DNA from 3 places in the Marinobacterium maritimum genome. Region 1 is predicted to be linked to each of the others. Evidence: predicted binding sites of a transcription regulator. Region 1 holds the regulator's gene; each other region holds the start of a gene.
What was found. The regulator FNR, encoded in region 1, switches genes on or off when oxygen is low (the NO sensors DNR and NnrR bind a similar motif). The targets are predictions, from matches to a motif close to TTGATNTANATCAA.
Positions count from the first base shown of each region.

Region 2: the regulator FNR is predicted to act here: its motif matches at 1,717-1,730, upstream of ABD013_RS10750 (HP1242/YdcH family protein).
Region 3: the regulator FNR is predicted to act here: its motif matches at 2,855-2,868, upstream of ABD013_RS12160 (histone deacetylase family protein).

Region 1 is NZ_BAAAET010000001.1:697,541-707,749, reverse strand. It holds gene ABD013_RS03155 (heavy metal translocating P-type ATPase) at 1-215, shown strand, start outside; gene ccoS (cbb3-type cytochrome oxidase assembly protein CcoS) at 219-413, shown strand; gene ABD013_RS03145 (sulfite exporter TauE/SafE family protein) at 410-1,093, shown strand; gene hemN (oxygen-independent coproporphyrinogen III oxidase) at 1,164-2,555, shown strand; gene fnr (fumarate/nitrate reduction transcriptional regulator Fnr) at 2,657-3,433, shown strand; partial or broken gene ABD013_RS03130 (adenine phosphoribosyltransferase) at 3,628-4,171, shown strand; gene ABD013_RS03125 (alpha/beta hydrolase) at 4,243-5,121, shown strand; gene ABD013_RS03120 (thioredoxin family protein) at 5,118-5,570, shown strand; gene ABD013_RS03115 (recombination-associated protein RdgC) at 5,636-6,547, shown strand; gene ABD013_RS03110 (rhodanese-like domain-containing protein) at 6,578-7,222, opposite strand; gene queE (7-carboxy-7-deazaguanine synthase) at 7,366-7,998, shown strand; gene ABD013_RS03100 (bile acid:sodium symporter family protein) at 8,024-8,911, opposite strand; gene ABD013_RS03095 (cation diffusion facilitator family transporter) at 9,249-10,209, shown strand, end outside.
Region 2 is NZ_BAAAET010000002.1:993,278-1,003,486, forward strand. It holds gene aroA (3-phosphoshikimate 1-carboxyvinyltransferase) at 1-1,102, opposite strand, end outside; gene ABD013_RS10745 (methylated-DNA--[protein]-cysteine S-methyltransferase) at 1,175-1,696, opposite strand; gene ABD013_RS10750 (HP1242/YdcH family protein) at 1,799-2,044, shown strand; gene ABD013_RS10755 (ABC transporter ATP-binding protein) at 2,180-3,973, shown strand; gene ABD013_RS10760 (phospholipase D-like domain-containing protein) at 3,991-5,106, shown strand; gene ABD013_RS10765 (outer membrane lipoprotein) at 5,117-5,581, shown strand; gene ABD013_RS10770 (YecA/YgfB family protein) at 5,701-6,279, opposite strand; gene recQ (DNA helicase RecQ) at 6,388-8,520, shown strand; gene ABD013_RS10780 (YqaA family protein) at 8,517-8,942, shown strand; gene ABD013_RS10785 (hypothetical protein) at 8,976-9,767, shown strand; gene ABD013_RS10790 (Nal1-like putative serine protease) at 9,774-10,209, opposite strand, start outside.
Region 3 is NZ_BAAAET010000003.1:251,596-261,804, forward strand. It holds gene ABD013_RS12150 (cryptochrome/photolyase family protein) at 1-1,067, shown strand, start outside; gene ABD013_RS12155 (response regulator) at 1,064-2,662, opposite strand; gene ABD013_RS12160 (histone deacetylase family protein) at 2,975-3,898, shown strand; gene ABD013_RS12165 (carboxymuconolactone decarboxylase family protein) at 3,921-4,460, opposite strand; gene ABD013_RS12170 (TetR/AcrR family transcriptional regulator) at 4,596-5,144, shown strand; gene ABD013_RS12175 (sodium ion-translocating decarboxylase subunit beta) at 5,194-6,495, opposite strand; gene oadA (sodium-extruding oxaloacetate decarboxylase subunit alpha) at 6,507-8,291, opposite strand; gene ABD013_RS12185 (OadG family protein) at 8,333-8,575, opposite strand; gene thiI (tRNA uracil 4-sulfurtransferase ThiI) at 8,925-10,209, opposite strand, start outside.

The DNA.
Region 1 (10,209 bases):
TGGCTCTGCTTGTCGCCCGCAAAACACGCACGGTCATCCGCGAAAACCTGGCCTGGGCGCTAATGTACAACCTCGTCGCTCTGCCTCTGGCCGCCATGGGCTTTATTGCCCCCTACATGGCCGCCGTTGGCATGTCCGCCAGCTCACTGATTGTAGTGGGCAACGCCATGCGGCTGTCACGCTTGCCTCGACTGCGTCGCAAGTCTTCGGAGTAATTTATGGAAATCATCTATCTGCTGATTCCGATCGCCATCATTCTGGTCAGCGTTGCCATCTGGGCATTTTTCTGGAGTGTGAAGCAGGGCCAGTTCGACGATCTCGAATCGCCCGCCCACCGCATTCTGTTCGAGGACGATGATGATCTGATTCCCGACGATGCCCGCCCCGATAAGGATAATCGCAAGGACCCATGACACTGATGGAGCCGAGCCTGATTCTGTCTGCCCTGCTGTTCGGACTGGCCGGCAGCACTCACTGTGTTGGCATGTGCGGCGGTATTGCCGGTGGCGTTGCCATGAGCCGCGGTCCCTCAGAACCCGGCGGACTGGCACTGCTGCTAAGCTTCAATGCCGGACGCATCCTGAGTTACGGGGTCGCAGGCCTGTTGATGGGACTGCTTGGCCACGCCTTGAGCAACAACCCTGAACTGACCCGCTGGCTGCGCACCCTGGCCGCACTGATCATGGTCGTTACCGGGCTGTATATCGCCGGCTGGTGGCAGGGAGCCGCCTACCTGGAGCGTCTGGGTGGTTTCGGCTGGCGCCGCATCCAGCCACTTAGCCGCGCGCTCCTCCCTGCAAACACACTGCCCAAGTCACTGGCACTGGGTGGCCTCTGGGGCTGGCTGCCATGCGGCCTTGTCTACACCACCCTGCTTTGGGCCGGCAGTGTCAGCGCCGAACCGGTCAACAGCGCCGTCCTGATGATGGTCTTCGGGCTCGGCACGCTGCCGGCCATGATGACTACGGCCCTGCTGGCCCGGCAGTTTCGCCAACTGCTGCAGCAGCAAGGGGTACGCCGAGGGGCAGGCCTGCTGGTGATCCTGTTTGGTCTCGCGACGGTACCCTGGCAGCTGTGGCTGCCTCACGCTTGATGCTCATCAACCCGCAATGAGAGCGCAACGCCTATAATGCCTTTTTGATTGTTATCCGAGAGGTGTAGTCGTGCCCCAACAGAGCAATGTCAGCTGGGATCTTGATCTTATTCGCCGTTATGATCTTTCCGGGCCTCGCTATACCTCCTATCCGACCGCCATCCAGTTTGACTCCGGCCTGACCGCCGAACAGCTGATTGCATCCGGTCGAGAGACTGCCGATACAAATGCCCCCTTATCACTGTACGTGCACATCCCTTTCTGCGCACATGTTTGCTATTACTGTGCCTGTAACAAGGTGATAACCCGTAACCGCAAGAAAGCCCAGCCCTATCTGGATACCCTGTACCAGGAGATGGAGCAGCTGTCGCAGTGGTATCGTGCAGACCGCGTCGTCAACCAGCTGCACTGGGGCGGCGGCACCCCCACCTTCATCAGTGACGACCAGATGCGTGAGCTGATGCAGGCACTGCGTAGAAACTTCAATCTGCGTGATGATGACCTGGGCGACTATTCGATCGAAATTGACCCGCGCGAAGCCGGCCATGACACCCTGGGCGTGCTACGCGACATCGGCTTCAATCGTATCAGTCTGGGCGTTCAGGACGTCAATCCTGTGGTTCAGGAAGCCGTCAACCGGGTACAGCCGACCGAACAGACCCTTGCGGTACTGGAGCGCTCACGCGCGCTGGGCTTCAAGTCGATCAACATGGACCTGATCTACGGTCTGCCACACCAGAACGAACAGAGCTTTGCCGACACCCTCGAGACAGTGATCGCCATGAGCCCTGACCGACTGTCAGTGTTCAACTATGCCCACCTGCCGGACCGCTTCCGCTCACAGAAACACATCCGTGCTGAAGACCTGCCCTCCGCGGAAGAAAAACTTGCCATCCTGCAGAACAGCATCAATCGACTGCTGGATGCCGGTTACGTCTATATCGGCATGGACCACTTCGCCAAACCGGACGACGAGCTGGCTATCGCCCAGGCGGAAGGCAAGCTGCACCGCAACTTCCAGGGCTACACCACCCACTCCGATTGCGACCTGGTTGCCATGGGCGTGTCGGCAATCAGCCAGATCGGCAACGTCTACTACCAGAACGAGCATGATATCGCGGCCTACAGCCAGGCCGTGACCCAGCAGCAGCATGCCGTGAAGCGCGGCGTTCAGCTTAATACTGACGACCATATCCGCCGCGCAGTGATCACCGCGCTTATCTGCCAGTTCGAACTGGACAAGCGAAGCATTGCTGAGCGTTTTGCCATCGACTTTGACCAGTACTTTGCCGAGGAGCAGGACGAACTGCGTCAATTTGATGCCGATGGCCTGATTGAACTGCAGCCAGAGTCAATTCGAGTCACCCCGGCAGGCCGGCTTTTGATCCGCCGTATCTGCATGGCGTTTGATTCTTATATACCCAAAAAGCAACACTCTCAGAACTTTTCACGCATCATCTAAAGTCGAGGCCCGGTTCCCGGGCCTTTCGCTTCACCCTCGGGGGTAAATGTTACATAATGCGCCGATAGCCATCGTGTGACTAACCAACAAAGGATGCCCTCATGGCCGACTGCAAAAATCAAGGAAAGCTTCACAGCCTGTCTCAGGTGCATTGTAAAACCTGCAGCCTGAGCACGCTTTGCCTGCCGGTCTCACTTGACCTGACAGACATTGATCGTCTGGATGACATTATCGAAAAAAGTCGACCTCTGAAGAAGGGTGAGCACCTGTTCCACCAGGGTGAACCGTTCAGCTCCGTCTATGCCATCCGTGCCGGCACCATCAAGAGCTACACGCTGACCAATGAAGGCGAGGAACAGATCACCGGTTTCTACTTCCCAGGCGAACTGGTTGGGCTTAGCGGCTTTGATGCTGAAAACTACCCGATGTCCGCCAAGGTCCTCGAAACCACAACGGTATGCGAGATTCCTTTTGAGCGCCTGGATGAACTGTCAGGCCAGATGCCTGAACTGCGTCGCCAGATGCTGCGCAGCATGAGCAAGGAACTGCGTGACGACCAGCAGATGATGTTGCTGCTGTCGAAGAAAAATGCCGAACAGCGCGTCGCCACCTTCCTGTTGAAACTGTCTCAGCGCTTCAAGACACGTGGCTACTCAGCGTCAAACTTCCGCCTGTCCATGTCTCGCAACGAGATTGGCAACTATCTTGGTCTGGCCGTGGAAACCGTCAGCCGAATTTTCACACGATTCCAGAAGATGGAGTTGATGCGCGTTGATGGCAAGGAAGTAGAGCTGACCAACCTGGATGAGATGTATCGCCTCTCCGGCGAATCACGCAACGACGAATGCGCTACGCAGCAGGAACATAAAACGTCCTGAGCGTTGAGGGCACCTCTTCTTGATCACCTATGGCCCCCTGTAGAATAAAAAAAGACGTAGCTTCAATGAAGCTACGTCCCAAGTTGCACAATGAAGTAGCCATCTCAATGTGTAACCCAACCCCTGCATTACACCTTTATTCCGTCACTGCGGCATTGAGTTATATCAATTGAGTGCCAACTGGGAGTTACCGCATGTCCTACGATGAGTTCTATGTCAAATCCGTCATCCGTTCGCTGCAGGACTGGCCGGAACCCGGGGTCGTGTTCCGCGATGTTACACCGATCTTCAAGGATCCTAAGGCGATGCGCATGGTGTCGGATGCGTTTATTCAGCGCTATATTGACTCGGACATCACTCATATCGCCTGCATCGATGCCCGTGGCTTCCTGTTCGGCGCCATCATGGCCTACCAGCTCAACCTGCCGCTGGTGCTGGTCCGCAAGAAAGGCAAACTGCCCGGCGAAACCATCCATCAGGAATACACCCTGGAATATGGCACTTCTGCAGTAGAAATGCAGACCGATGCCGTTACCAGCGGCGACCGCGTGCTGCTGTTTGATGATCTGATCGCCACCGGCGGCACTCTGCTCGCGGCCTGCACCCTGGTGAAGAAGCTTGGCGCTGAAGTCGTTGAAGCAGCTGCTGCTGATCGATCTGCCCGATCTTCAGGGTTCAACCCGTATCCAGGAACTGGGCATCCCGGTCTATTCCCTGCTCGCCTTCGAAGGCCTTTGAGGCGATGCGCAACTTGCCAATGCTCTTTAATTACCTATATTCATAAAAATATAATTAAAAGGCTATTGAACATGTTGCGCTCGCTGCTGACCTGCCTGCTCCTGCTTGTACTGCCCGCCTTCGCTCAGGGTGCTACCGTTACCTCGCAATTGAACGGCATAACCCTGAATGCCGAGTTCAAGCAGGGCGAGGGGACTCCCGATACCACCGTGCTGATCACTCATGGCACCCTTGCCCACAACGGCATGGAATTGGTTGTTGCCCTGCAGGACGCTCTTGTCGAAGCCGGACTCAACAGCCTCGCAATCAATCTCAGCCTGGGCATCGACAATCGGACAGGCGCCTATCCCTGTAGTACACCACACACTCACCGCCACCAGGATGCCATTGACGAGATCGGCCACTGGGTCGAATGGCTAGACCAACACGGACAGAATCAGATCCTGTTACTGGGACACTCCCGCGGCGGCAACCAGACGGCCTGGTACGTGGACTCAGCCCGCGCTCTGCCCACAGCCGTCCGGGCGCAGGTGCTGCTGGCCCCCATGACCTGGAATGTCAGTCGCGAAGCGGAGCACTACAAGTCGCGCTACGGCCACTCGCTGGAGAGGGTTCTTGAGCAGGCACGGCAGACCACACAGTCCCTGCTGCAACCCGTCGACATGCTCTATTGCACCCAGACGGCGGCCTCACCCAGCAGCCTGTTGAGTTATTACGCTGACGACTCTCGCCTGCACACGCCCAACCTGCTCAAGACAACACGCCTGCCCACGCTGGTGATCGCAGGATCCAGTGATACGACCGCTCCGGATCTGATTACCGCCATGGCGGCCGTCGATAACACTCAGGTACAGCTACATGTTCTTGACGGTGCCGATCACTTCTTCCGGGATCTGTACACCTACGATGTCGTTGACCTGATAGTGACCCTTTTGGAGTCTACCCCTTGAGATTTCTTGCCCCCCTGTTACTCATCCTGTTCAGCCTGCCATCGAAAGCGTCTGACGGCCTGACTTTCTTTACCGGCTTTGACGTACTCAGGGACACTCAAGCTGAGGCCCAGGTGCTGATCCTGCTCTTCTCGCAGCCTGAATGCGGCTACTGTGACCAGGTACGTGATGGCTTCCTGTTGCCGCTGCAACAACAGCAACGCCCCGAGCTGGTCATTCGTGAACTGAAAGTTCCCGGCTTTGAGGATGTCCGCAATCGCGATAACCAGGTGATGACACCCAGGGCCTTTGCCCAGAGTTATGCGATTAATTTCTACCCCAGCGTACTGATGCTCAGCCTCGACGGCGCTCCCCTGACAGAGCCTCTGGTCGGCATCAGCTCCGTCGATTTTTACGGCTATTACCTCGACCAGGCCATCGAGCAGGCATTAGCCGTCCAGAGTCAGTGATTCCGACGAGCAGCCGCGATAGAATTCCACCGCTTTGAGTTCAATGACACCTTTTGGGAGATACCATGCTCTGGTTTCGCAACCTCATTTTCTACCGCTTCGAACCACCCGCCGGACTGACACAGGAGCACCTTGAGCAGGCACTCGCTGAGCACCCGTTCACCCCCTGCGGCAGCCAGGAGCTGAGCCGCAGCGGCTGGAGCCAGCCCATCAACGAAGCGGAAGAGATGCTGGTATTCAGCAGCAATGGTTTCCTGCTGATCAACCTGATGCAGGAGGAACGTATTCTGCCGGCAAGCGTTGTTCGCGAACAGCTTGATGCGAAAGTCGCCTTGATCGAAGCCGAGCAGTCGCGCAAGGTGTATCGCAAGGAAAAGCTCCAGCTCAAGGACGAAGTAGTCCTGGATCTGCTGCCGCGCAGCTTTACTCGCCGCCGCCGTACCGAAGCGATTCTGATGCCACAACAGGGCTGGATCCTGGTCAACGCCTCCAGCCACAAGCGTGCCGAAGACCTGCTCAATCAACTGCGCGAGGCGCTCGGCTCGCTGGTGGTTAAACTGCCCCAGACCCGGGTTTCGGCTGATAAAGTGATGACCTCCTGGCTGCAGGGTGAATCCATGCCGCAAGGCTGGGCCCTGGAGGACGAGTGTGAACTGCGCGACCCCATGACCGAGGGAAGCAAGATCAGCGCCAAGGGACAGGATCTGCTCTGTGACGAAATCAGCGCCCATCTTGAAGCTGGCATGCTGGTCAAGCGTCTGGCACTGGAATGGCAGCAGCAGATCCGTTTCGTCCTGCATGAAGACCTGAGCCTGCACCGCGTACGTCTCAGTGATGAATACCGCGAACAGCTGGATGCCGAAACACCTGAAGATGTGCTGGCAGCCCGCGATACTGAACTCGCCCGCATGGGGCTTGAGTATGCCCGTCTGCTGCCGGAAGTGCTGGAAGCTTTTGGTGGCGAGCCACAGGAATAGTCTCGCCCGCTCGCGAGTGCGCCGGGCTGATTACTCGGCGCCTTCCCCCATCACGGTAAAGCCCATGCTGGTCCACGCCTGCATGCCACCCCGGTAGTACTTGAGTTTATCCTCTGGATACCCCAGCGCCAGCAGCTTGCGAATCATTGCCGGCGTCTGACCGCACCAGTAACCGTTGCAGAACATCGCGAGGGTTTTGGCCTGGCTGAAATCGTATTCTCCCTGACTGTCCTTGGTAACCCCAAAGTCATCCAGCGCCCAGTCACGATCATCGGCATCATCCATCATCGTATAGGGGTAACTGCGAGCCCCCGGTATCGTCAGCCGCACATGCCAGCCAATGGTGCGGGTATCAATAATCATCACGGATGCATCTTCCTGCGCTTGCATCATGTACTGCACGAACTCCCGTTCGCCAAGCGTTTCCACATCATACGGCTCAAACGGGTGCATCGGCTGAGGCATGCCGCGACTGGTCGTGGCATACAACGGATGAACAAGGTGCTCGGGGTCCTGGTTACGCATGATTTCATAGGTTTCTCCCTCATGCTCAACGGTAAAGGAATACAGCCCCGGCGCAATCATCACCCGCCCCTGCTCCCCTTCTCCCTTAGCCACCGGCGCCACGGCCAGAAACGCCCCGAGCGTAGCCGCTGCCATCCATCGAGTATCCATATTCACCTCCTCCATCAGATAATTTGCATATTATAGAACACCGCCTGATGCCCTACCCGAATCTTTTACCCGGCTTTAAAGCGGCATCGCTTGATCATTATCAAATTGCCGATACACTGACGCCTCAATCAGCAGGAGCTTGCATGTACAGCGTTAAAGAGATTTTCTACACCTTGCAGGGTGAAGGCGCCCAGAGTGGTCGCGCCTCCGTGTTCTGCCGCTTCACCGGCTGTAACCTTTGGTCAGGGCGAGAGCAGGACCGTAAAGGCGCTATCTGCGACTTCTGTGATACCGACTTCATTGGTACCGACGGCCAGAATGGTGGCAAATTCAGCGACGCCGAGGCTCTGGCCGAGCGTATCGACAGTTTTTGGCCGAAAAACAGTGCAGGTCAGCGCTATGTGGTTTGTACCGGTGGAGAACCCGCCCTCCAGCTTGACCCTCCGCTGATTGAGGCTCTGCATGCACGCGGTTTCGAGATCGCCATCGAAACCAACGGCACCAAGCCATTACCGGCGGGGATTGACTGGGTCTGCGTCAGCCCCAAGGGCAGCAGTGAAGTCATTATTACCGAGGGTGACGAACTCAAGCTGGTCTATCCGCAGAGTGCAGCTCACCCCGAACGCTTTGCACAGATGAACTTCCGTCATTTCTACCTGCAGCCACTGGACAGCCCGCTGCAGAACAGTCATACCCGCCGCTGCATCGACTACTGCATGGCCCACCCCCAGTGGAAGCTTAGCCTGCAGACCCACAAGCTGCTGGGTATCGACTAACCCGAGGCACCGTCCCTCCGGGCAATCACCCCTGACCGGCACGTACCGGCTGCAGTACCAGATCACGGTTGCGCCAGCCCAGTATCATCAAGGCGGGCACTTGCATCACGACACCGTAGATCAGTGCACTGGCCGACATTTCAGCACTCTGCAGCAACCCGCCGGTTACCAGCAGCGCCGTGCCGGCATTCTGAATACCAACTTCGATCGCCAAAGTGATCCGCCGCTCCTCGGACAACCGGGCCAGCCTGGCAAGCAGATAGCCTGTCAGCAAGGCACAGACCGCCAGCAGCAGCGCCACAGGGCCAACCTGCCCGATCAGGTCGGGCAGTTGTGCCCAGTTGGCCCGCACGATCGCGGTGACGATGGCGATCATGAACACCAGCGAACAGATTTTCACCGGCTTGATCATCCACGCACACCAATCCGGTTTGAAACCGGCCATCAACATGCCCAGCGCAACCGGCAGCAAAGTGACCAACATCACTTTCATGATGGTACCCAACACCGGAAACTGAGGCAGCTCACCGGTTAGCCCGTAAAAGTGCAACGCCAGCAGCGTCAACAGAGGCAGAGTAAAGGGGGTAACCAGACTGGTCACGGCCGTCAGGGTAATCGACAGCGCCGTATCCCCTCGCGCCAGCAGGGTCAGCATGTTGGAGGTTGCGCCTCCAGGGGCAAAGGTAAGGATCATCAAGCCAACCGCCAACAGAGGGGGCAAGTCGGCCCACCAGAGCACCAAAGCCCCCAGTAGCGGCAGTAACAGCAGCTGCGCGGCCACACCCAGCAGGACAACACCCGGCGCTTGCCATAGACGCATGAAATCGGATCGGGTCAATGTCATGCCAACCCCCAGCATGATACTGAACAGCGCCATGGGCAGAATTAACTGGGACAGATACGAAGCCTGCATGGAATGACATCCTGAGCAAATTCGAAAAGACCGGTCATGTTAAGTGATCCGGTGTGAAGGAACAATGACAGACCCTGGCAGATTCCGCGCCCTGACTGGCCTGCACCAGCCTACCCACATCTACTGTGGATAACACTGTGAAAATTTCATTACCAAAGGGCGTCAGCACCCGCCACTTCTTGCACGGGCACAAATTGTGTGTTTTTTGACCATCTGTTTTTTGACATTACAAATCAGTTACTTGGGTGGCCATAAAGTGAATGCGGACGTGCACTCCTAGTGCATGGCCCGATATAACGGTATCATAGCCGGCTGTTTTAACCGGAGTGCAAAACCGATGCAGGAGCAACTAGATCAACGCCGCCGGGCAGCCGAACGCGTAACCATTATCGGCGCCGTTTTGGATACCGTTCTGGGTGTGCTCAAGATCCTCATTGGCGTCATTGCCAACTCCAGTGCACTGATCGCTGACGGCATTCATTCTCTGTCCGACCTGCTCACCGACTTCATGGTCGTTGCCGTACTTCGCCTGTCGCATCGTGCTCCAGATGACAACCACCCCTGGGGTCACGGTCGCTTCGAAACCGTTGGGACCGTTGCGCTGGGTGTCGTACTGGTCGCGGTTGGCGGCGCCATGGCCTATGACAGTGTCAGCCTGCTCTTCGCCGCCGAGCATCCTGCATTGCCGACCTGGCCCGCTCTCATTGCGGCTGCCGTATCAATTCTGGGCAAGGAATGGATCTTTCGTTACACCCTTAAAATCGGCAAGCAACTGCAGTCTGACCTGATCATCGCCAACGCCTGGCACAGCCGCACCGATGCACTTTCTTCCATCGTAGTCCTGCTCGCCGTGGCCGGAGCCATGGCCGGCGTCTGGTGGCTCGACGCACTGGCTGCCGTACTGGTCGCCCTACTGGTTGGCAAGATCGGCTGGGACCTGGTCGCCAAAAGCGTCACCGAGCTGGTGGATACTGCACTGCCTGAGGAGCGTGTTGCCGAGCTGCGTGAACAGGTCCTGACAGTTGACGGCGTCGTAAACGTCCACAGCTTCAAGAGCCGCCTGATGGGAAACCAGAGCTTGCTGGAGATGCACCTGCAGGTTGCTCCGCACCTGAGTGCAGCCGAAGGCCACTATATTGGTGACAACGTTGTCTGCCAGCTGCAGAACCGATTTGATAACATCGGCCATGTCATCTTCCATATCGACACCTACGACGATGAAAAATATGACGATGTCTTCTGCCCGGTGATGCCCTCACGGAGTGAGATCAGTCAGCATCTGGACGCCACGATCAGCC
Region 2 (10,209 bases), on a different contig from region 1:
CGATGAAATCCTCACCCTCAACCACTTCCGCGCCCACCTTGCGCAGTTCGGTCGCCATGGCGCTGAGGCGGTCAGTTTCCTTTACACGCCAGTTATACACGTTGCGAATGGCGGTCGGCCCTTCGGCAAACAGCGCCGTGGTAGCGATGGTCATCGCCGCATCTGGAATGGCGTTCAGGTCCAGGTCTACACCCTTGAGCTCGCCCTTGCTCACCTCGATCCAGGTCGGGCCATAGCTGATCTTCGCACCCATCTTGCCCAGTACCTCGGCAAAGGCCTTGTCGCCCTGAACACTGTCAGCGCCGACACCGTATACGCGTACGGTACCGCCGGCGATGGCGGCTGCGGCCAGGAAGTAGGAGGCGGAAGAGGCATCACCCTCGACCATCACTTCACCCGGTGACTGGTACTGCTGACCGGCCTTGACCAGGAAGCGCTGGTAGTTCTGGTTTTCTACCTCAACCCCGAACAGCTTCATCGTGTGCAGGGTGATATCGATATAGGGCTTGGAAACCAGCTCGCCCTCGACGTTGATTACCAGGTCACCACTGGCCAGCGGTGCCGCCATCAGCAGTGCGGTCAGGAACTGGCTGGAGATATTACCCTTGATGCCAACTTCGCCACCCTTTAAGCCGTTGGCGCGGATGCGCAGCGGTGGGTAGCCAGGCTCACCCAGGTATTCGACATTGGCCCCCAGAGGCAGCAGTGCATCGACCAGGTCAGCGATGGGGCGCTCGTACATGCGCGGCTCACCGGTCAGGGTGAATTCGCCCTGGCTGGCACAGAGTGCGGCGCAGAGTGGGCGCATGGCGGTGCCGGCGTTGCCGAGGAAGAGTTCCAGTGCCTGGTCGACGTTGAAGGCCTGACCCAGCCCTTCCAGCTCGCAGCTGCGACGGTCTTCCGCCAGGGTGTAGCGAACCCCCAGTGCCTGCAGTGCATTGAGCATATGACGGACGTCATCGCTGTCGAGCAGGTTGGTGATGCGGGTCGTGCCCTTGGCCAGGGCGGCGAGCAGCAGAATTCGGTTGGACAGGCTCTTGGAGCCCGGAATCTGAACTTGGCCGTCGGCATGGGCCAGCGGCTGCAGGGTCAGGGTATCCATGGGTGGCAGCTTCACTCTACGCAGGTCGTGGGCTGCATAAGCTACCGTTTATCGGCGCTGAGGTCGAGTCTCCTATGGTGTATTGCTCGATTGGATGACTCGGTATTGCTCAGGTTCAGGCGCAGTTTTGAGTGGAACCTGTTCCAGCTGCAGTAGGCGAATCTTGGTCTCCAGTCCACCGCCGTAGCCGGTCAGCGAGCCGTTGGCGCCGACCACGCGGTGGCAGGGAATGATGATGGAGATCGGGTTGCGATTGTTGGCCATGCCTACAGCTCGACAGGCCTGGGGGCTATTGATGGCTCTGGCAATGTCGACATAGCTGCGGACTTCGCCGTAGGGGATCGCCTGAAGGGCTTCCCAGACCCGGCCTTGAAAGGGCGTGCCGACCGGTGCCAGCGGCAGGTCGAAGCGGGTACGTTCGCCCCGGAAATAAGCCTCGAGCTGTTCGACGGCCTGTTTCAGTACCGGCTGGTTGGGTACGTCAGGTCCCACAGGTGCACGCTGGCCGAAGTCGACACGACACAACCCCTGGGCGTCGGCCTGCAGGGTGAGCGGACCCACAGGGGTGTTGAGCATGACGTGGGTGTGGATCATTTGTAACTTCCCCGCAGGTGTTGATACGCATCAATGACGTTAGGTCATGGTTGCAGGATAGTGAAAGTGCAAAGCGACAACAACTTCAGGAAGATAGAACGCATGACAATCGAACACCATGACCTGGTCCACGAACTGCCGGAATACCGTGAACAGATCCATACCCTGAAAGTGGAAAACAGCCACTTCGCCCGCTTGTTCGACGAGTATCACGTGATCACCAAAGAAGTGGAGCGCATGGAAGCGGAAATCGAGCCGGTTGCGACCAAGACCGAAGAGGAATTCAAACTGAAGCGGTTGCAACTGAAGGATCAGCTGTACGCCATGCTGAAAGAAGCTGGTAACTGATCGTTCCATCCTGGTTCCAAATAACACCCGCATCTGCGGGTGTTTTTCTATCCGGGGCTGGCGTACATTGAATATCAGGCAGGCGAATGTTTGCGCCGCAATTGCCTTGATGTTCTCTGTTGCAAGGAGCTTCGGGTGTCTCTATCCACACCGCCCAGTTATACCTGGCGTTACATCTTCAATATTGCCTTAGAGCACAAGCGAGAGCTGATACTGGCGAACCTGATCGCCATCGGCGCTGCCGTGCTGAGTGTGCCCTTGCCGTTGCTGATGCCGTTACTGGTCGATGAGGTTCTGCTAAACCAGCCGGGTGTGGTGGTGGCCAGCGTGAATGCCCTGTTTCCGGCTGACTGGCAGGGTGCGCCGCTCTATATCGGTTCGGTGCTGTTGCTGACTGTGGCGCTTCGGCTGATGGCGCTGGGGCTCAATGTGCTTCAGGCTCGCCAGTTCACCATTATTTCCAAGGACATTATCTATCGTATCCGTGCCGGGCTACTGGAACGATTACAGCGCATCTCCATGGCTGAATACGAAACGCTGGGCAGTGGCAGTGTGGCGTCCCATTTCGTCACCGACCTGGATACCGTTGACCGTTTCGTTGGCAGCTCGGTCAGTCGCTTTCTGGTGGCGGTGCTGTCGATCCTCGGTACGGCGCTGATCCTGATCTGGATGCACTGGCAGCTGGCCCTGTTCATTCTGTTCCTGAATCCTTTCGTTATCTGGCTGACCATGGCGACCGGCAAGAAGGTCAAGCATCTCAAGGCCAGGGAAAACTCCGCCTACGAGCTGTTTCAGGCCGCGTTGACAGAGACGCTGGATGCGATCCAGCAGATTCGCGCATCCAACCGGGAAAAGCACTACCTGACGCAATTGACCGAACGGGCGCGGGCGGTGCGGGATCATTCCACCAGCTATGAGTGGCGTTCAGATGCGGCGAACCGCCTGAGTTTCATGCTGTTCATGATCGGGGTGGACCTGTTCCGTGCCGTTTCCATGCTGATGGTGGTGTTCTCCGATCTGTCGGTGGGGCAGATGATGGCGGTATTTGGCTATCTCTGGTTCATGATGGGGCCGGTGCAGGAAGTGCTGGGCATGCAGTATGCCTGGTTCGGGGCCCGGGCGGCGCTGGAAAGGGTCAACCGGCTGCTGGCGTTGCACGCCGAACCACGTTACCCGCAACTGCAAAACCCCTTTGTCGACAGAAAGACCGTCAGCATCAGTTTGCGTAACCTGCATTTCAGTTACTTTCCGGGCCAGGAAGTGTTGCGAGGAATCTCACTGGAGATCCCGGCAGGGCAGAAGGTGGCACTGGTCGGGGCCAGTGGTGGCGGCAAGTCGACGCTGGTACAGGTGCTGCTGGGCCTTTATCCGCCGCAGCAGGGAGAGGTCTGCTTTGATGACGTTCCGGTGCAGCGGATCGGTCTGGAGCGGGTGCGCGAGCATGTCGCTACGGTGCTGCAGCAGCCGGCCCTGTTTAATGGCACGGTACGCGATAACCTGACTATGGGGCGTCGGTTTGATGACCGGCAGTTATGGGATGCGCTGGCAGTGGCCCAGCTGAAAACCTTTGTCACAGGGTTGGAACAGGGGCTGGATACCATGGTAGGGCGGCAGGGCGTTCGTTTGTCGGGGGGGCAACGTCAGCGTCTGGCAATTGCGCGCATGGTGTTGTCTGACCCGGCAGTGGTGATCCTCGATGAAGCGACTTCGGCGCTGGATACCCAGACCGAGTATGCGCTGCACCGGGCGATGTCCGAGTTTCTGCAGGGTCGGACCACGGTGATCGTGGCTCACCGTCTCAGTGCAGTAAAGCAGGCTGACCGCGTCTATGTGTTCGAGGATGGTCAGATCATTGAGCAGGGCAGTCATGATGAGCTGCTGGACCAGCAGGGTCTGTATGCACGGCTGTATGGCCAGCGGCAAGTGTAGAGGAAAGCGACTGAAGCATGCGACAGCACTTCAATTGGCACGGTGGTAACCGGGTCGAACTGATGGTCGACGGGGAGAACTTCTTTCCGGCGATGTTGAGAGGGATCGAGCAGGCCCAGTCGAGCCTGCTGCTGGAGTTTTACCTGGTGATCTCCGGCAAGATCATGGATCGCTTTGCTCAGGCATTGTCCGATGCGACTCGCAGAGGGGTCAGCGTCCGCCTGATCATCGATGGTTTTGGCGGTCGTCATCTGAGTCGAGCGGATCGTCAACGCCTGGAAGCCTCGGGCGTGAAACTGGTGATTTACAACCCGTTGCAACTGAACAAGCTGACTCGCAATTTTGCCCGTGATCACCGCAAGCTGATGCTGGTGGATGAGCGCATCGCCTTTATTGGCGGCACGGGTCTGGCAGACGAATACTGGCTTTCGGAAAGGGCCGGTTGTCCCTGGCATGAGGTGATGTGCCAGGTTGAGGGGCCGGTGGTCGCGGATCTGGTCAGCTTGTATAACCGCCTCTGGTACCGCTGTACGGCTCAGCGGTTGTCGCCGCCGTCACCGCAACCGGAAAAGGGCAATGCATTGATGCGGGTGACGACGGTGCAGGGGCTTTACCAGCAGGATATCAAGGTTGCCTTCCTCAACCATGTTAACGGCGCCAACGATCGCATCTGGCTGGCAACGGCCTATTTCATGCCATCCTTCTCCATCCGCTCGGCTTTGCGGCGGGCTGCACGGCGCGGAGTGGATGTGCGCATGCTGGTGGCGGGACCCTACACCGACCAGTTTTGGGTCTATCATGCTTCCAAGCGCTATTATCGTCGGTTGCTCAACGCCGGTGTACGTATCTTCGAATACCAGCCCCGCTTTCTGCATGCCAAGGTAGGTCTGGTGGATGACTGGGTATCGCTGGGCTCCTGTAATCTGGATCACTGGAACCTGCGCTGGAACCTCGAAGCAAACGTGGAAGTGATCGAGCCCGAGATGACCGAGCAGGTTGAGCAACTGATGCTGGCCGATCTGGAACAGTGTGTAGAAATTACTGCTGAAGAGTGGTCAAAACGGCCCTGGCATCGCAAACTGAAGGAACTGATCTGGGCGCTGATCAGTCAACTGGTTTTGAAGATCAAATAGAGATATGGATATGAAAAAACTTATTGCCGTGGTGGCCTTGTCAACGGTCACAGTTTTGGGCGGTTGTGCCCAGCAGGGATTATACGGGACCAGCTACAGCCGCAGTCAGGTTGGGCAGGCACAGACGGTGCGGTATGGCACCGTGGAATCGTCTACGCCGGTACGGATCGAAGGCCGGACAGATGGCATCGTCGGCAGTGGTACAGGTGCGGTGGTCGGTGGCATCGCCGGCAACCAGATCGGCGGTGGCAGTGGTCGTACCTTGGCAACTGTGGTTGGTGCGGTCGCCGGTGGTTTGATCGGACAGCGCGTGGAGCAGGCTTCAACCGAACGTCAGGGGCAGGAGATTACCATTCGCCTTGATAACGGACAGGTGTTGTCGGTGGTGCAGGAAGTGGATAACGGGCAGTTCTTCCGCCCTGGTGACCGCATTCGGGTACTGGGGCAGGGCCGGTCGCTGAAGGTGACCTACTGATAGGCTTCGTGCCCGGCCTTGGGCGGGTCTGATGTTGTTGCCAGGCATGGCGGGTGAGTCCGTGCAGGGTGTCATGCCATTTGGTGAGGCGGTCAGCGACGGCCTCACCGAGCTGGGCTTTACTTGTCCGGGGCGTGGAAGTGCAGGTACAGGTCGACCAAAACTTCCGGGATCTGGACACACATTTCTTCCCGCAATGAACGGTCCTGGCTGATGTCGCGTACTTCTTCGTCCTCGAACAGGTCTGAAGCGACCATAACGGGCAGCAGCAGGCCAGCCACGGTTTCTTCGTCCTGACCGAACCAGGCGTCCTCCTTGAGGAAAACACCCTCCATGAACGACTGAGCCCAGATGGTCAGCTCGGTCATCTCTTCATCATCTTCCGGTTCCAGGGTCAGCTCGCAGGGCAGCAGGATCTCCTGATCGTTGTAGAGGTCATTGCCGATGGTGCGGTAAAGCTTGCGCAGCAGCTCGACGATCTCGTTCTTCTCCGCTTCGGATGACCATTCCGGCTCGCCGTCGAACAGCTGCTCCAGCCATTCCGCTTCAGCGATTTGCTCCGGGCTGATATTCAGTGCGCAGAGGAAACCGTGAGCGCCGATCAGGTCCAGGGCTTCGTCGGAAACCGCCGGCGAAAACAGGAATTCTTCCAGGCGATCCAGTTCTTCTTCAGTGATGAGGGCAATATTGGCAGTCATGGCAGCTTATCCGCAGCGAAGGAAACAACGGTGATTCTACCCCGAAGCGAGGCACAGGGATATGGCTGCGGGATGACTTCAGGCAGGTGATCACGGATAATGCCGCGCATGATTGAACGCGCCCGACAAATACTCGCCGATGTGTTCGGCTTTGAGTCCTTCCGTCACCCCCAGGATGAGGTGGTGGCTACGCTGATTGAAGGCCGGGATGCACTGGTCATCATGCCGACTGGTGGTGGCAAGTCGCTCTGTTACCAGTTGCCCGCACTGGTGCGCGAAGGCTGCGGCATCGTGGTCTCACCGCTGATCGCCTTGATGCAGGATCAGGTCAGCGCCCTGTCACAACTGGGTATCAGAGCCGGGTGCCTGAATTCGTCAATGACGCTGGAAGCGCTGCAGGAGACTGAGCATCAGCTGCGCACGGGTGAGCTGGATTTGCTCTACGTGGCACCGGAACGCCTGCAGCAGCCTCGTACCCAGCAGTTGCTGAGTCAGTGCAAGCTGGCCCTGTTTGCTATCGATGAGGCGCACTGCGTGTCCCAGTGGGGGCACGACTTCCGTCCTGAATACATGCAGCTGAATCAGCTGCGCCACCTGTTCCCCGGCGTTCCACGCATTGCGCTGACCGCCACCGCCGATGCCCGCACTCAGCAGGAGATCCTGGATCGGCTGGAACTGGTGGATGCCCGTGCCTTCATCTGCGGCTTCGACCGGCCCAATATCCGCTACCGCATCGGCCAGAAGAACCGGGCGCGCGAACAGTTGCTCAGATTCATTCGTGAGGAGCACCCGCAGGATGTCGGCGTGATCTACTGCCTGTCACGCAAGCGGGTGGAAGAGACTGCCGCCTGGCTTTGTGAGCGCGGTTTCAATGCCTTGCCCTACCATGCCGGCCTGGATGCCAATCTGCGTCAGCATCATCAGCACCGCTTCCTGACCGAGGAGCCGGTGATCATGGTAGCGACCATCGCCTTCGGCATGGGCATCGACAAGCCCAACGTGCGCTTTGTGGCGCACCTGGATCTGCCACGTTCCATCGAAGCCTACTATCAGGAGACGGGGCGTGCCGGTCGAGATGGTCTGCCGGCGGATGCCTGGATGGTTTACGGCCTGCAGGACGTGATCTTCCTGCGTCAGATGCTGGAAGGCTCGGGCGCTGAAGATGCGCAGAAGCAGGTCGAGCGGCAAAAGCTGGAAGCGATGCTGGGGCTGTGCGAAATCACCAGCTGTCGTCGTCAGGCGCTGCTGGAGTATTTTGGAGAAACCGAGCATGAGCCCTGTGGCAACTGTGATACCTGTCTCGAGCCGGTGCCGGTCTGGGATGGTACCGAGGCGGCGCGCAAGGCCCTGTCAGCGGTCTACCGCAGTGGCCAGCAGTATGGCGTCAATTACATCATCGATATCCTTCAGGGGCAATCCAACGACAAGACTCGTCAGCGCGGCCATGAACAGCTTTCAGTCTGGGGGATTGGCCAGGATCTGGATCAGCAGCAGTGGCGTTCGGTATTCCGCCAACTGGTGGCGCGAGGCTACCTGAACGTGGACCCTCAGGGGTTTGGGGTGCTGCACCTGAGCGAGAAGTGCCGTCCATTGCTGAAGGGGGAGGAAACCCTGGAGCTGCGTCGTGACCTGCGCCAGAAGGCTCCTTCGGCCGGCAGTGGCAAGGGGCGCAGCAATGTGGCTCAGCAACGCCTGGATGCAGACGAAAGCCGACTTTGGGATGCGCTGCGTGCCTTGCGCAAGCAACTGGCTCAGGATCAGGACGTGCCGCCTTACGTCATCTTCCACGATGCCACCCTGATGGAGATGGTGCTCTATCGACCGCTGACAGCCGAACAGCTGCGCCGCCTCAGTGGCGTTGGGGAGCGTAAGCTGGACCTTTATGGCCAGCCGTTCCTCGATCTGATCGCCGAGCATGCGGATGGCAATGACAGCGGCAGTGATCAGGCAGAGCAGTCGCTGCTGCTTTACCGTAGCGGCATGACGGTGGAACAGGTGGCGCGGCAGCAGAAGCTATCGCCCAATGTGATCTATGGGCACCTGGCACAGGGCATCCGCCAGAACATGATCAGTGTGGATGAGGTAGTGGAACTGCCCGCGAGCGAACGTACCGAGATCGAAAACACCATCCGTTTCTGCCGTCAGCAGTTCGGTGATTCGCTCAAGTCGGTGCATGAGGCGCTGGAAGGACGCTACGAATATGGCCTGTTGCGCTGTATCCGTCAGGGAATGGAGATGTGAGCGAAGCGCTGCAGGGGCCTGTTGGGCTGTTCTTCAGTGCGCTGATCTCGTCCACGCTTCTGCCGGGCGGCTCGGAGGTGCTGCTGGCCTGGCTGGTGTCCGAAGCACAGCATTCGATTTGGTTGCTCTGGGGCAGCGCCACTGCGGGCAATGTGCTTGGCAGCCTGCTGACCTGGGGCATGGGCTACTGGATCGCCGGTCGCTATCCGTTAAAAGCACTGGACAAGCCGCAGCACCGGCGTGCCCGTCGCTGGCTGGAACACTACGGCCCCCTGGGGCTGCTGCTGGCCTGGTTGCCGATTATCGGAGACCCTCTCTGTCTGGTCGCCGGCTGGCTCAGAATCGGTTTTGTCGCCAGTCTTATCATGATTACCCTGGGCAAGGCGCTGCGCTATGCTGTGGTCATTGGACTCTTTGGCTAAACCTTTTGGCTGAACTCTTATGGCAATTCAGGCATGACCCGAACTCTGCTGCTCAGAATCATCCAGCTGATTCTGCTGAGCATTCTGCTATTGCTGCTGGCCAATCTTTGGCTCGGCAGGGCCTCCCAGGTCTGGTGGCAGCGTCCGGTGGTTATGGCCATCTACCCGATCAATGCGGATCAGCACCCGTTGACTCAGGCGTATATCGACCAGCTGCGTCAGGAGCACTTCGCCGACATCGAGACTTTCTTCAATCGTGAAGCCACACGGTATCGGCTTGATGTGCAGCAGCCGGTCAGGGTGCAGTTGGCGCCTCAGATCCATGCCGTGCCGCCACAGGTGCCGAACGCTCCCAGTATCTTTGATGCGATCTGGTGGTCGATCAGGATGCGTGTCTGGGTATGGCAGAATGACGCTTATCAGGGTGAGGTGGGTGCGCGCATCTTTATCAACTATCACCTGCCCAACAGTGACATCATGCCGCCGCAGCATTCACTGGGTTTGCAGCGGGGTATGATCGGGCTGGTAAATGCTTATGCCGGTGTCGACTATCAGGGGCACACCAGTTTGATCGCGGTGCATGAATTCCTGCATACGCTGGGGGCCAGCGATAAATACGACCCTGAGACAAACCAGCCGATCTGGCCGGACGGCTTTGCCGATCCGACTCAGGCGCCCCTGTACCCCCAGACACGTGCCGAGATTATGGGCGGGCGGGTTCAGGTCAGTCCCGGCTGGGCGCTGCTGCCGCCCAGTCTCGAGCAGGTTACCATCGGTTCGGCGACCGCCATCGAGATCAACTGGCTGGCCGCTCCGCCCGAGTAGACCGCTTCAAAAAGAGACGCTGACTCTGTTAGAGCATGATGTGGTACCGGTTTCGCACACTTGATAGTGGTACATCCCCTTGCCGCGTACGTTCAGTGCATCCGTATAGTGCTCGGTATTGTTCAAGGTCTCGATCAAGGCATCGTTACGCCAGACTTCGACAGTCGGTGCTACAGCACCACTCCAGCTCAGATCCACGTGTTGAACGCCCTTGGTTTTGTACCCCTGTGCGATGAGGGTAAGGGTATTCGGAGGAGGGGGCGGCGGTGCTGTTTCGTCCCCATCAATCACTACGTTGAAGCTCGCCAGCACCTGGTCAATCGGGTTACCGAATGTGCGGGTAGAGCTGCCGGCAAAGAGCAGGGCGACCGGGTTGCGTTGATCATCATCGGTCACGATCAGGGAGCCTGAGTCACCGCTGCTGCTGAAACCGCTGTCGCTG
Region 3 (10,209 bases), on a different contig from region 1:
ACCGCTGGATGCGGCGCAAGCATGATCTGCTGATGCAGGGGGACAAGCCCGAAGGTGGTCGCTGGAATCTGGATGCACAGAACCGCAACCCACTGCCCGCGGAACGACAACCGACGGCGCCCCTGACCTTTGCACCGGACAGGATCACCCGCGATGTCATCACATTGGTCGAAGCCCGTTTTGCCGACCATTTCGGTACGCTGGAACACTTTGGCTGGGCAGTGACAGCGGAGCAGGCCGAACAGGTGCTGGACACCTTCATCCGCGAACGCCTGCCACTCTTTGGCGACTATCAGGATGCCATGCGCCAGGGTGACCCTTGGCTGTACCATTCTCACCTCAGCGCCAGCATCAATCTGGGGCTGCTCGACCCCGGCCTGGTCATCCGACGCGCCGAGCAGGCGTACCGCGATGGCAAGGCGCCGCTCAATGCTGTCGAAGGTTTTATCCGCCAGATTCTCGGCTGGCGTGAATACGTGCGTGGTCTGTACTGGTTATGGATGCCGGAATACCGCGACACCAACGCCCTGCAGGCTGAACGCCCGTTACCGGGCTTTTTCTGGGACGCCGAGACATCCATGAACTGCCTGCACCAGTGCGTGTCGGATACCCTCCAACACGGCTATGCCCATCATATTCAGCGCCTTATGGTACTGGGTAACTTTGCCCTGCTGGCCGGCCTGAGTCCCGCCGCAGTCAATGAATGGTATCTGCTGGTCTATGTGGACGCCTACGAGTGGGTGGAGATGCCCAATGTGCAGGGTATGATCCTCTTTGCCGATGGTGGCCGCCTGGCCAGCAAGCCCTATGCTGCCAGCGGCGCCTACATCAACCGAATGTCGGACTATTGCGAGCACTGTTCTTATGACGTCGGGCGGAAAACCGGCCCCCGGGCCTGCCCGTTCAACTACTTGTACTGGGATTTTCTGGATCGGCAGCACAAGCGCCTGAGCGATAACCCGCGCCTGGGACTTGCGTACCAGAACCTGGCGCGGATGAAACCGGCACAGCGGCAAGCCATCAGGGAAAGTGCGCGTATTTTTCTGCAGCAACTCGACTGCGGCTAGCGCAGTAACACCCCAAGACTGCCCGCGGGCAGCTCATCCAGCGGCTGACGCCGATAGTTCAGCAGCTGATGCTGTCGCAGCGACTCAGCCGTCCCCAGAGACAAGCGTTCGGTCAGGCGCAGGTAGCGATCGACCATCTTCAGCCGCTGCTGTCGCTTGCCATCGCTGTCACGGGCTGCTTCCAGAAACAGCTGCGCCAGGTTCAGCAACGCAGCGGCATTGCCCGGATCGTACTCAATTGCCAGACCAAAATAGCGCATCGCCTGGGACATTTTACCCGCCAGGTAATGCTTCACACCCAAACGGTTCACCTTGTCACTCATGCTCTGATCACGACGGCCGCCGCTTTCAACCATCTCAGTTTCCGGCTCAATCAGCGGCACCTGGTCACCCGCCAATATCAATGCCTCACGCTCCAGCGGCAGCGGCTGATCCAGCTCGGTATTGCGGCGCTCAGCATCCATGCGATATTTGCGTGCCTCCTGTACCTCACCCAGGTCCTGGCAGACACTCGCGCGCACGAGCGCAGTGCGTACTTTCAGCGCCATATCCTTGGGAAAGTTGTACTCGGCCTTGTTCAGCTGAGCATCGAGATCATTTCGCAGTTCTATCTGGCGCCGGATATCGGCCCCCTGCATCTCCAGACGACGAATATTGGCCAGTCTCAGGTAGGGTTCAGGTGAGCGGTAACAACTGTTGCGACCCAGGACGATCGACTTGCGATAGGCGCCTTCGGCCACCTCAAGCACCCGCGTCTGGGTTGCCACCCGGCCCAGTTCCATCTGACGAGGAATCCCCATCGGCGCCTTGGCTGTCGCCAGCTGCAGCATGTCTCGTGCGCCTTCAAGATCACCGCTCTGTTCACAGACCTGCGCCATCAGATCATAAGCGGCTATCAGCAGCGGGTAGTGTTCAATCAGGCTTTCCAGCAGATCCTGGGCTTCCGCCAGTCGCCGCATCGCGACCAGAGCCTGCGCCATGCATAACCCCAGCTCCTTGTCGGGCGTCTGCCAAAAGGCGGGCTCCAGTACGGCGTAGGCCTCGTCTGGCCGGTTGAGCTGCAGCAACAGGCTGGCTTTCAGCCGCCGAGCATAGTCCCGGTTGGCATCCTGACGCGGCAGATCGTCACAGGCCTGAACCGCGCCTTCAAGATCCCCTGCTTCCATCGCCTGTTCTACCGGCGCCATGACCTCCTTGCGCAGCACCAGTTGATCAAGACGGCTTTTCAGTTCATCAATCGAAAACGGACGGGTCAGCAGATCATCGGGGCGACTGTCGATTGCATGCAGCACCACTTCCTGAGACGCATCACTGGTCATGAAGATCCAGCCCGCCGTCGGGCGAATATATCCCCGAAAGCGCGCTTCCTCCAGCAGCTGCAGACCGGTGACGGCATCACTGCTGTTGTGGCCCAGCAGAATGATGTCGAACGCCTCCTCCTGAACCTGCTCCAGTACCTTCTCGTTGACCGTCGTGGCTTTGACATTACGCACACCCAGCTCACGCAGCATGTAAAAAATGGTCGAGCGCAGGTTGCCACTGCTGTCGATCAGCAGCACCTTTTTATGCGTGTAGTCGATATTGCGAGAAGCCACCGTGGCCGGCCTACCTTCGAGTCTGATACTGTTATTCGTAGATTACATTCAGTATACAGAGCCAGAGAAGCCGCAAGAAGAACAGGAACGAAGTGAAAGGGATAAAAAAACACCGAGTATCGGGGGGATACTCGGCGCCAAAGACAGTTCTATGCTGTCCGATCACTATAAAAGACCTTGTACACGGGACTCATGACCGAGGTCAAAAACCATCCTTCCGACAGTGGTTTTAGGACAATTAATACCTTCGCCTAAGCCTATGTCACACTTTTTTCCTCTAGAATGTCGACAATAGAGGAGCAGGCAAGCGATATGACTACGGCATTTATCACTCACAAGGACTGCATGCTGCACAACATGGGCCCCGAACATCCGGAAAGCCCCATTCGATTGGCAGCCATCCACAAGGTACTGCAACGCACCGGCCTCATCGACCAGTTGGATCAGCTCACCGCCGTACCAGCCACGGACGAACAGATTTCCCTGGCTCACCACAAGCTGCATCACAAGCGCCTGGAAGCGCAACAGCCTACAACAGGCATCGTGTATACCGATGATGATACCGCCCTGTGCCCCGATTCCCTGCATGCCGCCAGTCTCGCTGCGGGTGGCGTCATTCTTGCCACCAACCGGGTGCTGGCCGGCAAGGCCGACAACGCCTTCTGTGCCGTTCGTCCACCGGGTCACCATGCCGAATACAATCTGGCGATGGGCTTCTGCCTCTACAACAATGTCGCCATCGGTGCGGCCCACGCACTGCTGCAACCGGGCATTCAGCGCGTCGCGATTCTCGATTTCGACGTGCACCACTGCAACGGTACCGTGGATATTTTCAAGGACCGCCCCGAGGTACTGGTATGTTCAACCTTTCAGCACCCCTATTACCCGGAGCGCTACCACGAGATCGACCGACCCAACATCATCAATTGTCCGATCGCAGCGCATACCGAGCCCCACATTTTCCACCGTGCCATTGAAGAAAAGTGGCTGCCGGCACTGCACGAGCACAAGCCGGACATGATCTTTATTTCGGCCGGGTTCGATGCCCACAAGGAAGACCCGATGGCGGATCTGAACCTGGAAGAGGAAGATTTCCGTCAGGTCACCAAAGTGATCAAGCAGTACGCCGATCAGCACTGCCAGGGGCGTATCGTTTCGGTACTGGAAGGGGGCTACAACCCCGTTCCGCTGGCGTTCAGTGTGCAGGCCCATCTGGAGGTTCTGGCCGGTTTCTAAGCCGGCCAGACACCGCGAGTTCTCAGATCAAAGGCACTTCAGGAAAGTCAATTTTCGGCTGGATCAGGTTGTTGATCCAGTTGCTGTAGCTGTTGATACCGACCCAACTGATGATTTCCACCAGCATTGCATCATCCAGCCCCATCTGACGCGCTGCGGCCAGGCTTTCATCCGGCAGATGGCCGCGCTGCTCAAGTACATCCAACGCAAAAGCCAGAATCGTTTGATCTTTCGGGTCCTGAGCCTTGCCCTGCTGCGCCATCCGAGCCGCTTCAGCATCCACGCCCGCATGTTTGGCCGACAAGGTATGCCCGCTGACACAGTAGTGGCAGCCATTGGCGTTGGCGACTGCCAGTGAAATCATTTCGCGCTGTGCCTTGCTCAAACGACTGTGTTCTGACAGCTGTTGCTCGAATGCCAGATAGCCATTCAGAGCGCCGCCATGATTGGCCAGACCGGCAAAAAAGTTCGGCAACATCCCCAGCTGCTGACGGATCAGCGCCAGTGTGGGCGCTCCCTGGTCACAGGCAGTATCAGGACAAAGCAGTGGCAAACGTGACATGGAAAATCTCCTCAAAGCAAAAAGAAACAGATCTGTACACCTCAATAATGATAAGTGTACAGATCTGTAGCGTCAATCATTTTCCTGACCTGTTAAGATGGTGCTCCGTCCATTGCCAGCGAGACCGCCTCTACCATGCCAACGCCCAGACGCGAACACCTTCTCGATACCGCCGAGCAACTGTTCTACCGGGATGGTTTCCATGCCACCGGAATCGACCGTATTCAGGCTGAGTCCGGCGTCGCCAAGACAACCCTCTACAAGCACTTCCAGTCCAAGGATGCTCTGATCCTGGCCGTGCTCGAACGGGCCAGTACCCGGATTCGTGAGGAGTTGGAGACACGGACCGCAGCACAGGCAGGCACGGGCATCCAACGCATTCTGGCGCTTTTCGAGGATTTGCACAGTATCTGCGAGGAGAACGACTTCAACGGCTGTCTGTTCAATAATGCCGCCGCCGAGTTCATGTATTCGAATCCGGCCATTCGAACACTGGCCGGGGAACATATGCGCTGGATGCAGGCCTTTCTCGAACGCCTGCTGGAAGAGGAGGGCTTCAGTACCGACAAAGCGCTGGTACTCCTGCCGATGTATGAGGGGCTGCTGACCCTGGCGAGGGTTCAGGACAGCAGTGTCGCCATCGAACGTACTCTGGACGCCCTTGTGACCTTGCTTGCCCCCTGACGAAAAACGGAGCCCTTGGGCTCCGTTTTTGTTTCGATCAAACAGTTGGTCAGCCAACAAACTTGATCATCACACCCGCGGCAACCGCCGAACCGATTACGCCAGCCACGTTCGGGCCCATGGCGTGCATCAGCAGGAAGTTCTGCGGGTTGGCTTCCAGACCCAGCTTGTTGGAAACACGCGCCGCCATCGGTACCGCCGATACACCGGCCGAACCGATCAGCGGGTTGATGGCATTGCCACCCTGCATCTTGTTCATTAGCTTGCCCATGAGTACGCCACAGGCGGTACCAATACCGAAGGCCACGATACCCAGTACCAGGATGCCCAGTGTCTGCAAATCCAGGAACTTGTCGGCAGACAGCTTGGAGCCCACGGACAGACCCAGGAAGATGGTGACGATGTTGATCAGCGCGTTCTGGGCAGTATCGCTCAGACGGTCGACCACACCACACTCACGCATCAGGTTACCGAAGCAGAACATGCCCAGCAGCGGTGCCGCATCCGGCAGCAGCAGGGCTACCAGGATCAACAGCAGGATCGGGAACATGATCTTCTCGACCTTGGACACGTGACGCAGCTGGCTCATGCTGATCTTGCGTTCGGCTTCAGTGGTCAGCGCGCGCATGATCGGCGGCTGAATCAGCGGTACCAGCGCCATGTAGGAATAGGCCGCTACAGCAATCGCACCCAGCAGATGCGGTGCCAGCATACTGGCCACGTAGATCGCCGTCGGGCCGTCTGCACCACCGATGATACCGATGGCCGCCGCATCCTGAATGCTGAAGTCCATGATACCGAAAGCGCTCAGTGCCACAGCACCCAGCACGGTCGCGAAGATGCCGAATTGTGCCGCCGCGCCGAGGAACAGAGTCTTCGGGTTAGCCAGCAGCGGACCAAAGTCGGTCATCGCGCCCACGCCCATGAAGATCAGCAGCGGTGCTGCACCTGAAGCGATGGCGATGGTGTAGAAGTTGTACAGCATACCATTGCTGTATCCGGCATCCTGAGCCACCAACGCGGCCGCTGCATGAGTGCTGGCGTTGGAGTTGTGATACACGTGTGCCAGTTCATGCACATCTGTACCACTCACGCCCAGTACGTGCGCCAGATTCTGCAGCACTTCCGGCTTGGCAAAATGGATCGCATTTTCCACCGCCGACATTGCCAGACCCGCTTCAGGGATGTTCGCCAGAATACCGCCGAAGCCGATCGGAACCAGCAGGAGCGGCTCAAAGTTCTTGCGGATAGCAAGAAAGAGCAGCACCAGACCGATGATCATCATGGTCAGCTGGCCGAAGGAGATGTTGTAGATCCCCGACGCCTGCCATAGTTCTAGTAGCTTTTCCATGCGGGGTTACCTTAGGCCAGAGTCACCAGGGAATCGCCGACCTGTACGGCATCACCCTCTTTGACATCAACAGACACGATGGTGCCGGCACGGGCCGCACGCACTTCGGTTTCCATCTTCATCGCTTCCAGGATCACCAGCACGTCACCTTCCTGAACGGCCTGGCCCGCTGCCACCTGAACTTTCCAGATGTTACCTGCCAGCGGTGCCGGAACCGGCTCGCCGGAACCTGCTGCCGGAGCCGCGGCCGCCGGCGCTGCAGCCGGTGCAGACTGGATGGAGGAAACGTCGCCGCCTTCGGTTACCTGAACCACGTAGTTCTGGCCGTTGACGTTGATGGTGTAGACTTCCGGTCCGTTATTTTTCTTGGTTGCCATGGTTTTTGCGTCCTCAAGAGTCGGTACAGGTTCAAAGGCGTCAGGGTTACCGCGGTTTTCCAGGAATTTCAGGCCAATCTGCGGGAACAGCGCGTAGGTCAGAACGTCATCGATCTCCTTCTCGCCCTGCTCCAGCTGGATGCCCTTCTCGCTTGCCAGCTGCTTCAGTTCACCAGTCAATTTGTCAACTTCCGGCTGCAACTGATCGGCCGGACGACAGGTCAGCGGCTCCTTGCCATCCAGGACACGCGCCTGGAGTTCAGCGTTGTAAGGCGCCGGTGCTGCACCGTATTCGCCCTTCAGTACGCCCTGTACTTCCTTGGAGATGGTCTTGTAACGCTCACCCATCAGCACGTTGATCACCGCCTGGGTACCCACGATCTGAGAGGTCGGTGTTACCAGCGGGATGTAGCCCAGGTCCTCGCGCACACGCGGAATCTCGGCCAGCACTTCGTCGAACTTGTCGGCGGCGCCTTGCTCCTTGAGCTGGCTTTCCATGTTGGTCAGCATGCCACCCGGCACCTGAGCCACCAGGATGCGGGAATCGGTACCACGCAGGGAACCTTCGAACTTGGCGTACTTCTTGCGAACTTCACGGAAGTAGGCCGCGATCTCTTCCAGCGCTTCCAAGTTCAGACCGGTATCGCGGTCGGTACCGGCCAGTGCCGCTACGACGGATTCAGTCGCGGTATGACCGTAGGTCATGGACATGGAAGAGATGGCCGTGTCGACACGATCCACACCCGCTTCAACGGCTTTCAGGATGGTCATGTCGGACAGACCTGCAGTCGCATGGGCGTGGAACTGAACTTCCAGGCCGGTCTGCGCCTTCAGGCGGGAAATGAGGTCAAAGGCGTTGTACGGCGTCAGGATACCGGACATGTCCTTGATGGCGATGGAGTCGGCGCCCAGATCCTCAAGTGTCTTGGCGTAATCCACCCAGGTTTCGATGGTATGAACCGGGCTGGTGGTGTAGGAGATGGTGCCCTGAGCGTGCTTGCCGCAGTTTTTCACCGCCTTGATGGCACGGTCCAGGTTACGCGGGTCGTTCATCGCATCAAAGATACGGAATACATCGACACCGTTGGTCGCTGCACGCTCGACAAACTTGTCGACAACGTCGTCAGCGTAATGGCGGTAACCCAGCAGGTTCTGACCGCGCAGCAGCATCTGCTGCTTGGTGTTCGGCATCGCAGCCTTCAGCTCGCGGATGCGGGTCCAGGGATCTTCACCCAGGTAACGAATACAGGAGTCGAAAGTCGCGCCGCCCCAGCTTTCCAGGGACCAGTAACCGATCTTGTCCAGCTTTTCGGCGATCGGAAGCATATCGTCGAGTCGCAGGCGGGTCGCAAACAGAGACTGATGCGCATCACGCAGGACGACGTCGGTAATTCCTAGCGGTTTTTTTACGTCAGACATGAGTTAGCCTTTCCTATCAGAAGTTCTTGTTGTTAACCGCGTCACTTACGGTACTTGTGTACCGCCGCTGTGATAACCGCGACCAGCTCATCATTGTTGGATGCTGTACCAGCAGCTGCCGGCTGGGGACGAGCCTTGGGCGCCTTAGCAGCCGGTTCCGGCAGGTAACGACTGGCCAGTCGTGACATGATGCCGGTAGCAAACACCAATAACGTCAGAAAGACGAAGACGAAACCCATGCCGAAGGCCATGAGTGTGAGGCCTTCCGAGAACAGATTATCCATCTTGTGGGTGCTCCTGTTGTAATTCGAAACCCTGGGGTCTGCCGGCGACTTTTGGCCGCACTCGACTCTCCTGGTTTCAGAGCCGGGACGACAGACAGACGTTCAGACTAGGTTGAGCACCTAATAAAAGCTATCAGGCGGCACAACATAATCGAGCGAATCTATTCTAACGCAAACTCAGGGGGCAAATGCAAGATTGTCGACAATCTGTAATTTTTTTACAGATCATCAAACAGATCGCGCTACCTGCGACAATAGTGTCGACATTAGCACAGAAGGAGGCGATTAAAACAACAATGTCGCATTAGCCTTTTGGCTAATTTACAAAATTGCGACACAAAAAAGCCACTCAAGGAGTGGCTGGACGGAACACTTTCACATTTTCGTAACCGAGCTCATGCAGATGCTGGGCGTGCATTTGGGACATCACACCCTTGTCGCAATAGAGCAGATACTCCCGCTCCCGCGGCAGTTCAGGGAAATCGGCTTCGAGCTGATAAAACGGAATGACCCGGATATCACACCCCGGCATGTTCAGCGGTTTGCGCTCCTGCTCACGCGGCGGACGGATATCCACCAGCGTTTGGTGCTCGGCTACACGCGTCATCGCTTCAATCTCGGAATTGATATTTTGATTTTCCACAATCTCATCAATCCGGATCACTTCAGCCTGCTCCAGAGCACGATCCAGCGTATCAAAGTCGAAGTTGCTCTCCTCTTCCTCGACACGTTCACGGCGGGCACAGGTTGTCGGCTTGTCGGAGATGACTCCGCAGTACTCCGGCATGGCACTGGCAAACTCGAAAGTGCCGATCTGGCGCGAGATATCAATAATCTCAGGCTTGTCCATGGTCACCAGAGGGCGCAGCACCAAGTGATTACAGCTCTCGTCAATCAGGCGCAAGTTGGGCAGGGTCTGGCTGGACACCTGCGCCACGCTCTCACCGGTGACGAGCGCGTCGATCTTCATGCGATCAGCCACCTTGTCGGCCGCACGCATCATCATCCGCTTCAGCACGACGCCCATATGAGAGTGATGCACCGACTGCAGGATTTCACCCACGACTTCTTCAAACGGTACGGTGATGAACTTGACCCGTGCCGAAGCGCCGTAACGCTTCCACAGGTAGAGTGCGACCTGCTTGACGCCGATCTCGTGCGCATGACCACCCAGGTTGAAGAACAGGAAATGGGTTTTGCAGCCGCGACGCATGGTCATATAGGAGGCCACCACGGAGTCGAAACCACCGGAGATCAGTGACAGCACATCGTCCTGGGTGCCCAGCGGGTAGCCGCCCAGGCCCTGATGGTTGGCCGTAACCACGAACAGCTTGTCGTCGCGCACTTCCAGATCAACCCAGACTTCCGGCTTGCGTACATCGACACCGGCTGCCTCGGTATGCTGGCGCAGACCGCCGCCGACATAGCGCTCCATCTCCACGGAGGTGAAGTCATGCTTGCCGGTGCGCTTGACACGCACCTTGAAGGTCTTGCCCTTCAGGCGCTCGGCATAGGCGTCACGCGTTACCTGGAAGGCTTCTTCGAAGCTGCCCAGCGGATACTCCTGCACCTCCAGGAAGTTCTGGATACCCGGCACGCGCTGCATTTCATCAACAATCTGACGACCAAGCTTG